DNA from 4 places in the Cellvibrio sp. KY-GH-1 genome. Region 2 is predicted to be linked to each of the others. Evidence: predicted binding sites of a transcription regulator. Region 2 holds the regulator's gene; each other region holds the start of a gene.
The links. The regulator LexA, encoded in region 2, represses DNA repair genes until DNA is damaged. The targets are predictions, from matches to a motif close to ACTGTNTNTANANACAGT.

Region 1: the regulator LexA is predicted to act here: its motif matches at 1,183-1,200, upstream of ruvC (crossover junction endodeoxyribonuclease RuvC).
Region 3: the regulator LexA is predicted to act here: its motif matches at 1,142-1,159, upstream of recA (recombinase RecA).
Region 4: the regulator LexA is predicted to act here: its motif matches at 1,483-1,500, upstream of D0C16_RS17340 (PA0069 family radical SAM protein).

The regions. Positions count from the first base shown of each region.
Region 1 covers NZ_CP031728.1:5,293,865-5,296,999, forward strand. Annotated here, with positions in the region: gene D0C16_RS22245 (YebC/PmpR family DNA-binding transcriptional regulator) at 1-375, shown strand, start outside; gene D0C16_RS22250 (helix-turn-helix transcriptional regulator) at 483-1,085, shown strand; gene ruvC (crossover junction endodeoxyribonuclease RuvC) at 1,203-1,724, shown strand; gene D0C16_RS22260 (hypothetical protein) at 1,738-2,325, opposite strand; gene putA (bifunctional proline dehydrogenase/L-glutamate gamma-semialdehyde dehydrogenase PutA) at 2,355-3,135, opposite strand, start outside.
Region 2 covers NZ_CP031728.1:647,585-650,719, reverse strand. Annotated here, with positions in the region: gene D0C16_RS02560 (SDR family oxidoreductase) at 1-412, shown strand, start outside; gene D0C16_RS02555 (DUF2845 domain-containing protein) at 472-828, shown strand; gene lexA (transcriptional repressor LexA) at 915-1,517, shown strand; gene D0C16_RS02545 (cell division inhibitor SulA) at 1,510-1,917, shown strand; gene D0C16_RS02540 (hypothetical protein) at 1,968-2,234, opposite strand; gene fadA (acetyl-CoA C-acyltransferase FadA) at 2,394-3,135, opposite strand, start outside.
Region 3 covers NZ_CP031728.1:1,638,007-1,641,141, reverse strand. Annotated here, with positions in the region: gene D0C16_RS07015 (winged helix-turn-helix domain-containing protein) at 1-136, opposite strand, end outside; gene D0C16_RS07010 (hypothetical protein) at 464-1,057, shown strand; gene recA (recombinase RecA) at 1,277-2,317, shown strand; gene D0C16_RS07000 (DUF4136 domain-containing protein) at 2,496-3,080, shown strand.
Region 4 covers NZ_CP031728.1:4,100,790-4,103,924, reverse strand. Annotated here, with positions in the region: gene D0C16_RS17345 (hypothetical protein) at 1-271, shown strand, start outside; gene D0C16_RS17340 (PA0069 family radical SAM protein) at 301-1,464, opposite strand; gene D0C16_RS17335 (hypothetical protein) at 1,665-2,750, shown strand; gene D0C16_RS17330 (alginate export family protein) at 2,890-3,135, opposite strand, start outside.

The sequences.
Region 1 (3,135 bases), 1.1 Mb from region 2:
GGTACCAGCGGTTCGGTTTCCTATTTGTTTGCACGCAAAGGCCAAATCAGTTTTGCGCCGGGTGTTAATGAAGATGCATTAATGGAAGCCGCGCTTGAGGCGGGTGCTGATGACGTGGTTATTCATGATGATGGCTCGGCTGATGTAATGACTGCCTTTGAAGATTTCTTCCGTGTAAAAGATGCACTTGCCAGCGCGGGTTTAAAAGAATCTGAATCCGAAATCACGCAAATTCCATCGCTTACCGTGAGCCTTGATAAAGATGCCGCCGAAAAAATCCTCGCGTTAATTGATGCGCTTGAAGATCTGGATGATGTGCAAAACGTCTATACCAATGCCGATATTGCGGAAGAAATCATGGAGCAATTGGGTTAATTTTTACGTCGCTGGTATAAAAAAGCCGCCATGTCATATTGCTGTCGTATACAAAACGATTGAAATAATGAACTCTGGCGGCTTTTACATTGAGCGAGGTGAATGTCATGGATATGAAAATCAATAAAAGCCAATTGCGCCGCGAGCGCGAGCAGCGCGCCTGGACCCAAAGCCATCTGGCGGAAGTGGCTAATTTAAGTATGCGTACAGTACAGCGGATTGAACGTACTGGTGATGCGTCTATGGAGTCCGCCAGTGCATTAGCATCGGCGTTAAATTTGGAATTGGCCGTGTTGATAGAAACCCCGGTTGTGGCTGTTAAATCGATTCGCTTTAAATTATGGGGAGCAATTGGTTTACTGGGTTCAGCAATTATTGCCTTGGGTTGGTGGTCCAGCGCGGTTGCTGAACAAGTGATGGTTAGTCTATCCATCGAAACACCGGACAAAGTGTATTCCGACATGATGTTATTGAATGAGGTCGGCAAAGAAAGTGAAATTGAACTAGACCACCAATTTCGCATGATTTTCACCACCCAACGCCAAGGGGAGCATTTACTCATCACAACCAAAATTTATAATTTTATTGAAAACGAATACCGCTTGTTTTCGAGCCCCGGAATGCTGGTCGCGGACCGAGAGCCTGCTTCCTTGATTGTTACTTTCCCTGATGATCAACGTGTAAACCTCCAACTAAAAGCCGATTTCTGACCCTCGAAAAACGCGTGTGAAAGCTGAACTTTGTCGGTATTAAATTAACAATCTCGCTTGCGTCCACTTAATTCCCATGCAACACTGCGTCATAACCACTGTATAAAGATACAACCTATGGCGCTTATCCTCGGTATTGACCCCGGCTCTCGCAAAACTGGTTTTGGCATTATCAATGTCATTGGCAGTAAATCGGAATATGTCACCAGCGGTGTGATCCGGATGAAAGATGTGGATGAGTTGCCAGCGCGTTTAAAAGTAATTTTTGATTCGCTCACTCAAATCATCGAGCAATATTGCCCTCAGGAAATGGCGATTGAACAGGTGTTTATGGCCAAGAATGCAGCCTCGGCGTTAAAGCTGGGGCAGGCGCGCGGTGCGGCAATTGTGGCGGCGACGGCGCAAAATGTTCCAGTATCGGAATACGAAGCGCGCAAGGTAAAACAATCGGTAGTGGGCAATGGTGCTGCCGATAAACTACAAGTACAGCATATGGTGAAGACATTATTGTGTCTACCTGCATCGCCACAAGAAGATGCTGCCGATGCGCTGGCCGTGGCACTTTGCCACGCCAATACACGCGATCATTTAATCCGTATGGCGGGTTCATCCAGCTTCCGTCGCGGGCGGATTGTTTAATGTAAATCTTTCATTAATTCCAGCGCGTTGCCTGGGGTTTATCATCAATATCCAATCGGTGGCTTGCGCGGCTGTTGGCGATTAATAGCGATTCAAAGCGATAAATCGCGTGTAGTTTTGCCGCGTTGATGCCTAATCGATGACGCAACTCATCCAGCGTTACAGCGGAATATTTTTCAAAAGGATAATGGCCAAGATCCCGTACTGGAATGGCTTGGCCGAAATTAAATCCCAAATCAAACGCAATTAAATCTTGCCGACAAAATTGATAAGGCGCTGGGTAGAGGTGGGTGATAATCCAGCGAAAAAAATGAATTTGCCAACGATGGATGTGATCACTGGAGCCCATAGTAAAGCCGATTACAAAGGCTTCATCCTGATTTCGCAGGCCGCGCCCTAGCAATGCGTGTAATGCATCGTGACGAGTGAGATTAATGGCGCCTGGAAAAGCAATGGGGCTGGCGGGGTTTTCGAATAAACGCACCAGCCAGGGAATATCTTCCGGGTTGGCCGCGGGTAAGGTCGCAATTACCTCCTGCAATGTTAAATCGCCATTATGCAAGCCCGGGTTCCATTCGTACCACTTAATATCTGTAGCCATAAACCCCTCGCTAACGTGTTTTACTGAAGTTAGTCGTGTGAGGGCTTTTGTGTTAGCAGCTGGATATTGCCGCCGACAGCAGCCAAATAGTTGCTAATAGTTTTTTCACGCACAAAGCGCAACAGGTAGTGAGGGCCGCCCGCTTTGGGGCCGGTGCCGGACAGGCCGCAACCACCAAAAGGTTGGACGCCCACTACTGCACCAACCATATTGCGATTGATATACACATTGCCCACATTCACTTCATGAGCAATTTTCTGGCCGATTGTTTCGTTGCGCGTATGAACGCCCAGTGTTAAACCAAAACCGGTGCTATTAATACTTGCAATAACCTTATCCAGATCTTGAATGCGGAAACGAATTAAATGGCAAATCGGTCCGAAATGTTCTTCCTGTAATTCGTCAATGCTATGAATTTGTAATAACGTGGGTGCAACAAAACTGCCTTGCGCAATTGTCGAAGGCAAGGGTGTTTGGGCAATTAATCGCCCTTCTGTTTTGGCTTGCTCAATATGAGCGAGCAATTTTTGCTGCTCGTAGTTGTCGATGACCGGGCCAATATCGGTGCGGGTTTCGCGCGGGTCGCCCAGTATCAAACAGTCCATAGCGCCTTGAAGTAATTCAATGACTCGCTCGGCAATTTCTTCCTGAACAAACAAAACTCGCAGTGCAGAGCAGCGTTGGCCTGCACTGCCGAAGGCTGAGCGGATAACATCTTTTACCAATTGTTCGGGTAGGCAGGTTGAATCGGCAATTAGCGCATTTTGACCACCGGTTTCGGCAATTAATGTGGCGATGCTGGAATTGCGT
Region 2 (3,135 bases):
GCCCCTGCGTGGCGCCTACAATGCCAGTAAATATGCGATTGAGGGTTTGAGTGATACTTTGCGACTTGAATTAAACAAAACCGGCGTTTACGTAAGCCTGATTGAACCAGGCCCAATCCATAGCAGCTTTCGAAAAAACGCGCTCGCTATGTTAGTTAAAAATATTGATATCAATTCAAGTCGACACCGAGAAAGCTATCAAACGGCAATTACCAGATTAGGTAGTGAGACCTCCAACACCCCATTTACACTTGCACCTGATGCAGTCTACAAACGACTTATTCATGCGCTGGAAAGCACGCATCCCAAAGCACGTTATTACGTTACCTTTCCCACTTACCTGGTTGGCTATTTAAAGCGCCTCCTCCCCACAACACTAATGGACAAACTTTTATGTAAGCTAGGCGGTTAGTTCACTCTCAATTCAGCATACGCGACTAAAGTTATAGAGAAACAAACAAGGATTTCATTATGACTAGATCAACCTCGCTATTTGTTTTTTTAGTTGCCGCATTTCTCTCCACTACATGTCACGCTGAGTCGTTGCGCTGTGGTGGCCAACTTGCTCACATCGGTGAAACTAAAGCAGACATTTTGGAAAAATGCGGAGACCCGGCAATGACCGACTCCTACTGCGAACCAATTGCTGTCAATCAGGCCCAAGGGGTGCAAAACGGCAACAATAACGTTCAAAACAATATTGCAATTAGCAGCTGTGAGAATGTAGATATATGGACCTACAACCCTGGGAGCGGAAAATTCATGACCCATCTCTATTTTAGTCGAGGCCAACTTCAAAACATTCGCTATGGAAAGCGGGTCAAATAAGCATCACTTTGAAAAGCTATTGCACAACCTGAATTACTGTATATAATCACAATAACTGTACAAATAAACAGATTCAGGAGTGTTTCATGTCAGACTTAACACCGCGTCAGGAAGAAGTATTAAACCTTATCCGCAAATATGCCGACGAAACCGGCTACCCACCTACGCGCGCTGAAATTGCTCGTATTTTGGGGTTTAAGTCTGCGAATGCTGCTGAAGAACACATAAAAGCACTGGCCCGAAAAGGGGCCATCGAAATTATCCCTGGTGCTTCGCGCGGTATACGCCTACCAGAGACTCATAATGGTATACCCATCGTCGGCCGAGTTGCTGCGGGCAACCCAATACTCGCCCAAGAGCACATAGAAGACTACTGCAATATTCCTTATGACTTCTTTTCTCCCAGCGCTGATTACTTGTTACGGGTGCATGGCATGAGTATGAAAGATGCTGGCATACTCGATGGGGATTTACTTGCCGTACATAGAACAGATCAAGTGAGAAACGGCCAAATTGTAGTGGCCCGTATCGGTGAAGAAGTTACCGTCAAGCGCTTCAAACGTAACGGAAACAAAGCTCAAGTAGAGCTTTGGCCTGAAAATCCGGACTTTGAAGTAATTCATGTTGATATGCGTGATCAGGAGTTTTCTATTGAAGGCCTAAGTGTAGGAGTAATTCGTCGTGACTAATCTCGCTCGCAGCAACTCTACCAGCAGCAACCGCAAACAACCGCTTGGTGGTGTTACGGAATTAATTTTGACTAGCGACGCCCCCGAGCAACTGTCGCTGTTAATGCCGATGATTGCTTTCCTTAGCAACAGTTCACAAGATCGTTGGATCACCTGGATTGCACCGCATAATATCAGCCGCGAGCTTTTGGAATCTTATGGCGTGAATACACGCTATATTCGCGTTATTCACTGTCACGATCAATTAAGTCTGCTATGGGTTACTTGGGAGGCACTGGCTGCTGGTAATAGCCATACGGTTATTTCAAGCCCGGGCAAATTAACAGACAAAGAATTGAACCAGCTTGAACAGGCAGCTGCACAAGGACAATGCCAAGGGTTATTACTGCGGGTACGTTAAACAACGTCAGGAAGAAAAGGTAAGCTCACAACCTAGGATGTGAACCAAATTTAATGCAGCATTAATTTTTCAGCCTCACTTTGAGTCTCAGTCAAATCTTCCAGCATGGCCTCAGCTTGTTGGTCAGCGATATCCCCCGCAGCATCCATTCCAGCCTCAATCATAGCTTTGGCGACATTAAATTTCTCTTCCCCAAGGAAGGCTAATGACTCGGAAGAAAAACGAATAGTTACCAATGGCTCAGAGTTTTCGTCGTCAGCTCGCGCCAGCGCCACATCTCCGTTTATTAACTCTATGATTTCGTAAAACGATGACATATCAACCCCTATTTAATTGGGCCGGCATTCTAGCATCCAATCCAGCCAAAACCTACGTACACCTATTATCAATAAGCATGCAATCACCGGAAATCTCTCTCACAAAGAAAACAGCCGATCATAAGATCGGCTGCTTCGCGTAACTCTAGCGCAGTAAGCTTAGTTAACTCGCTCAAGCACTGTGGTAATACCCTGCCCCAAACCAATGCACATGGTAGAAACACCAAAATTCAAATCGCGATCCTGCATAACTGTTAACAACGAACCGGTAATTCTTGTTCCAGAACAGCCGAAAGGGTGGCCAAGCGCAATTGCTCCACCATGCAAATTCACTTTATCATTCATCACATCCAACAATTTTAAGTCTTTCAATACCGGCAAAGCTTGGGCAGCAAAGGCCTCATTGAGCTCAAATGCATCAATATCATCTATCGTCAGGTTAGCCGCCTTGAGTGCTTTTTCGGTCGATGGTACCGGCCCGTACCCCATAATTGACGGATCAACGCCCGCCAACCCCAATGAAACCACTTTAGCAATAGGTTTAAGCCCGAGTGATTTCGCTCGCTCCGCAGACATAACCAACATTACAGAAGCACCATCACTTAGCTGCGAAGAAGTGCCCGCAGTCACCTGTCCATTTTTCGGATCAAACACCGGCGGCAATTTTGCCAGCGCTTCAACCGTAGTTTCCGGCCGAATAGTTTCATCCTGATCAACTGATATCAAAAAACCGTCGCCGTTATGTCCATCGACTGGAATAATTTCGCGTTTAAACTTTCCCGTCTCTCGGGCTTTTGCAGCAAGCTGATGCGAACGCGCACCAAATTCATCCATCTGTTGACGATTAATGCCGTGCAAAAGTGCGAGATATTCCGCGGTCATTCCCATATTGCCTGCCGCT
Region 3 (3,135 bases), 990 kb from region 2:
TGAGCGCAAGGTAATGCAGAACGGCCATTACTTTGGGCTGCAGTTTTTGGCATTTATCGTCCGCCAAAAGGGTGTTATGTGAGGGCGATACTGTCACCTCACCCAACTTAAATCTGGTTTCTTGATGTGCATTCATGATGGCCGGTGGCCTGTTGCAGTCTTCATAGTTATACCTTTTTCGGTAGGCTTTTCTTATTGGTTTACCTTAGTAGCAGCGGATGAAGCCGCTGTAACCATGAGTATAATTTTGCAAGATTCAGGGATAGAAATACAACTCAGTGGATACTTTAGTAAAAAACTAACTTATTGATTTTTAAGTGGAAAAAAATGGTAAGCAAAAGGTAAGTGCGAGGTTTTTATAAGGTCAGTGTTTTCATCGCTATTTGCAATATAGTCTACTCACACGCATCCACACAGATACCGATGAGTGTTCTATTAGTCACAAACACAAAAGGTAAAGTTTATGAAACTGTCTCTTATTAAGTTATCTTTTTCAAAGTTGCCACTACTGACATTAGCCTTTGCATTGCCACTACAAATGATGATGGCTTCCGAGGCTTCTTCGTTGGATGCAAAAGCACCACTGGTATATGTCAATCAGAATGTTGGCTTTAATGTTAAGGGGTACAAATACAAGCAATCTGAATTTCCCTGCAATATAGATAAAGTATTGGTTTCAAACTTGGTTGATCGCGCAAGTGCAAGTGGCATTCGCATGGAGCCGGTAGCTACTGCTGACAAAATTATGAATGGGGTTGTGCCGGTATTGGCAATAGATGTGGAACAACTGGTGCTGGGTGGTGAAAAGCGTCAGTTTGGTACTAAGCAGAGTTCAAATTTACCTAAGGTTCAGGTAACCGTCGCGTTGATTAAGGGAAAAGACGACATGGTCACTGCAAAACATACCTGCGCCATCATGACATTAAATGAATTTACTCCTTCAACCAATGTGATGGATTTAGGGGGAAATGGTGTTACGGTTTGCTCGGCGACGGAAAAATGCCTGAAAGACCTTAGTAAAGATGTTGTTGAGTGGATGTCGCCTATAGTTAAGTAGGTGCTCGTTTGGCAGTACTCCTTCGTTGCAAAAAAGCCACCTAAGGGTGGCTTTTTGCATTTCATCAATCAGATCATTCATTTTACTGTATAAATAATCAGGTACTGGTTGCGCGTACAGGTTTTTGGTGTATAGTGCATCCATGGCTGCAGTAAGATCTGCTCCGGCCCCATAAGAATTATTGTCATATAGATTTCATTGCATAAGTTGAGGTGTGAAATGGATGCGAATAAAGAAAAGGCGTTACAAGCGGCGCTGAGCCAGATCGAGCGTCAATTTGGTAAAGGAACTGTAATGCGTATGGGGGACAAGGAAGATCTAGTGATTCCTGCGATCTCTACTGGTTCGTTAGGGTTGGACGTTGCTTTGGGAATCGGTGGATTACCCAAGGGTCGTATTATTGAAATCTATGGTCCGGAATCATCCGGCAAAACCACGCTTACTCTGCAAGTTATTGCTGAAGCGCAGCGTCAGGGTGGTACTTGTGCATTTATTGATGCCGAGCACGCTCTTGATCCTATTTATGCCACCAAGTTGGGTGTAAATGTCGATGATCTGATCGTTTCCCAACCAGACACTGGCGAACAGGCATTGGAAGTTACCGATATGCTGGTGCGCTCTGGCGCAGTCGATGTGCTGGTGATTGATTCCGTAGCTGCCTTGACTCCCCGCGCAGAAATCGAGGGCGAGATGGGTGATCATCACGTAGGTTTGCAGGCACGCTTGATGTCCCAAGCGTTGCGCAAAATCACCGGTAATATCAAAAATGCCAATTGCCTGGTGATTTTTATTAACCAGATTCGTATGAAAATTGGCGTTATGTTCGGCAACCCGGAAACGACCACTGGTGGTAATGCGTTAAAGTTCTATGCCTCTGTACGTCTGGATATTCGTCGCGTTGGTGCTGTGAAAGAAGGTGAGGAGGTGATTGGTTCTGAAACTCGTGTAAAAGTAGTTAAGAACAAAGTGGCTCCGCCGTTTAAGCAGGCTGAATTCCAGATCCTTTATGGATCAGGTATTAACCGCATGGGTGAGGTTGTTGATTATGGCGTTAAGCTCGGCCTGATTGACAAGGCTGGTGCCTGGTATAGCTATCAAGGCAACAAGATTGGTCAGGGTAAAAACAATGTAATGAAGTTTTTACAAGAAAACCCTGCTGTGTCGCAGGAGTTGGAGCAAAAAGTTCGAGCTGAACTTTTGGCTACACCAGCGCTCTCACTAAGTGCAAGCGGTGGTGATGTAGAAGACGTAGACGCGTAGAGTTTGAGTGAAATATCAGAAGCCCCCGCTGCCCTTGGTAACGGGGGCTTTTTATTACAGAAATCTTCTTGCCAGTATTGATGCTGCTCAGTATTCTGGTTTTAGGGGCGGGCTAAAAAAGCCAGCAATAAGAATAGGATAGGGCATAAAGCTCAAATGTTTGCGAGGTCAAGATAGTATGAAGACGATTACCTGGTTGATCACACTTTGTAGCGTGCTAGCCTTTACCGGTTGTGCAACCCAACCCAATGTCGAAACGGATCATCAAGCGGATTATGATTTTTCTGCTTTAAAAACATTTAATGTGGCGGAAACCAAGCAGGATTCCAAAGAAAATATTTTAATTTCCCCGTTTACTCTCAGTCATATCCATTCTGCTTTGGAAAGTGAATTGGCCAAGCGTTATCAGAGTGCAGCTGCAGGCGCAACGCCGGATTTTATTGTGAGTTATCACGTGGTTGTGGAAGAGAAAATAGATCCGCGTAGTTACGATGATCTCTATGGTTTTGGCTTCTATGGTCGAGGCTACTATCGTTACCCGAGCCCATTTTTCCACGGCCCTGGCGCAGGTTTACGTGTTTACAATCAGGGCAGCTTGATTGTCGATATAGTTGACGCGAAAACAGAAAAGCCTATTTGGCGCGGTGTTTCAGAGAAGCGTTTAAGTCGTGGTATGGCGCCGCAACAACAGCGCGACGTATTGAGCAGGGCGGTCACCGAGGTTATGGCCTATTTTCCTCCGGTACAGGCTGCACCCAAATGAAATAGGTTTCATGCATAACGGAAAAAATGGCCGCTACTGCGGCCATTTTCTTATG
Region 4 (3,135 bases), 2.3 Mb from region 2:
GTTCGTAGCTAATCATGATCAAACGAACCCGGATATTTATCTCGCTTTGTATGAAAGTAACCCTGGGCTTTTAGCAGTGGCATTAAATATATTAGGGAATATAGCTATTCTTGTTTGGCTTTTATACTCATGGGGTTGCTATCGTTACATTAACAACGTTAGCAAGGCAAAATCGACAATAGCATTCGTTATCGCAATGTGCATATCAATTCCAATATCCTATCTTCTATCAATACTTAGACGGACGTTAGAGCTGCAAATTTTTAGTTAAGGTAAAACTAATTACCACGAAAAACTCAATCAGCCAAAAATATCCATCTGCCCATTTTTGTTTTCGTGCGCGGGAATACTCAGTGGTTTACGGAACAACGAGCATTCGAGCTCGCCATAGCGGCGGCTTTTATCGAGGCCGTAGCGTTTTAATCCTTTCATAAAACGCTGGCGGATCATATCCGCCCACAAACCTTCACCGCGCATACGCGTGGCGAAATTTGCATCGTAGTCTTTGCCGCCGCGCATATCGCGGATGCGATTCATCACGCGTTCCGCACGTTCGGGAAAATGAGTTTGTAACCACTCCTGAAACAGCGGGTTAATTTCCCAGGGCAAGCGCACCACCGTATAACCTGCGGCCGTTGCGCCAGCATTAGCGGCCGCGCTTAATACATTTTCGATATCCTGTTCGGTAATAAACGGAATGATGGGCGCAACGCTCACCATGGTGGGAATACCTGCTTTGCTTAAGCGCTCAATGGTTTGCAAACGCCGCGTGGGCGATGCCGCGCGCGGTTCAAGAATGCGCGAAATATTGTGATCGAGAGTCGTGATGGTAATGGCCGCAGCGGCGAGATTTTTTTTCGCCATATCTTGCAGCAAATCGATATCGCGCTCGATCAAGGCGGATTTGGTAATCATGCCTACCGGGTGATCACACTCATGAAACACTTCCAAACACTGACGCGTAATTTTTAACTCGCGCTCGCACGGCTGGTAGGCATCGGTGTTTACGCCAAACGCAATGGGGCTAGGTTGATAATTGTTCTGGGCTAACTCGCGGCGCAATAACTCCGCCGCATTGGTTTTGGCATAGAGACGGGTTTCAAAATCCAGCCCCGGCGATAAACCAAGATACGCATGGGTTGGTCGCGCAAAACAGTAAATGCAACCATGCTCACAGCCCCGGTAAGGATTGATGGACACACTAAAAGGAATATCCGGCGATTGGTTGTGACTAAGAATTGTTTTAGCCAATTCGGGGGTTACCAAGGTCTTTAACCCCGGATGAATATCCGTGTCATCCACGTAGGGCTGCCAACCATCATCCACCGTTTCAATTAATTGGGTTTCATAGCGGCCGGCAATATTGGTTACGGCGCCGCGCCCTTTATGAGCCTGGGGTTTAGCGGTGATCCAGGGTTCCGGGTCGCCATAATCACAGTCGCGGTCGTGATCATTCGTTGCCATGGAACACCTCTATAGATTACTGTACATAAAAACAGTATTCTGATCCGATAAAAATTCCCGCGCAATATTTTTTTGGCTTGCTGCAACCTTTTTTCAATCGCCCCGTAAATCCCTCCTGACGAATCACACAAACGCCTTCTTCGAAGGTTTCAATCTAACGCCCAATCCAACACCTGATTCATTTGAGGAGGAATCAACCTATGCAATTTAGCCTGAACAAAAATAACCTGAGCCTGGCGCTGGTTATCAGCTGCGCCAGTTTATTAAGCGCCTGCGGCGGCGATAACGACAAAAAAGACAGCGATAAGAGTCCCATTCCCAGCAGTTCAAGCAAAGCTGCTTTGAGCAGCAGCTCCAGCCTGTCCAGCTCGATCGCATCCAGCGCTGCGGTATCAAGCACAGCAGTTACCAGCTCAGCAGTGTCCAGTTCAAGTGCGGCATCCAGCTTGGCAAGGTTTACTCCACCAGTGGCTTGGGTGGATACCGCCATCAATAGTGCAGATGGTAATTATCTGGTAGCCAAAGGTGAAATTCTGTTGGCCTTGCCCGAAGACGCCAGCAACACCAGCTTCAAACCACAATGGATTGGTCGCGATGGATTCGCGCTCTATACCTTCGCCAAAGACACCAACGGTGTATCCAATTGCGCGGGTAATTGCCTGGCGAACTGGCCACCACTATTGGCGGGAGCAAAAGACGCTGCCAGCTTGCCCTACAGCATTATCGAGCGCAGCCTCGGCAACGGCGTGACTGCTCGTCAATGGGCTTATCAGGGTTTGCCGCTGTACTTCTTCAAAACCGATACCGCGGCTGGTCAGACCACCGGTAAGGCCATCGCAAACTGGCAGCTGGCGCGCCCAATTCCGGTAGGCACCCAACAACATGCCACCAAGGGCGAGTATTTGATCGGGAAAGGTTTTCTCGTTAACAGCCAAGGGACGGCTGATCAAAGCAAAGCGGGCTTCACGCTCTATACCTTTGCGAAAGACACCGCCAATCAAAGCAATTGTGGCGCTACCTGTATTGCCAACTGGCCTCCACTTTACGCCGCTGCCGAAGCGCAAACCGCTGGTGACTTTTCGGTAGTGACGCGCAGCGATAACACCAAGCAGTGGGCGTTTAAAGGTCAGCCGTTGTATTTCTACGCAGGTGATAGTGCGGCCGGTGAAATCAAAGGGGAAATACCTAACTGGACACTGGCAACAGCGACGACAAGTTCAGCCGCAAGCTCGAGCGCCGCTTCCTCCAGCAGCTATACCAGTTCGTCGTCCGGTTACAGCTATTAATTAAACGTTTTAAAAGCCTCATCCCCACCACTGGCAACGGTGGTGGATCTTTCCGGCATAGATTTGGTAATGGACATTAAATTTATGCCCCAGAGCAATCACGGATGATGCTCTTTTTCTTTAACGATCTGACCAACAATTACAAGTTATACGCGTAATCCAAAAATACTTTACGCGTTGATGCAGAATTATTTTCCGGGTCGAAATGCGCGAGGCGCAGAGATAGATTGTGTTTGCGTGCCGGGCGGAAGGAAATATCCAAATCCCACTCCGCGCCAATTGCGTCCCCATCCACATCTTTATCAAATAGGTGATAGTGGGTTTCGATGCGAACGGGTGAGGCGCGCCAGAGTAATCCTACCGACGTATTGCGCACGCCACTGTT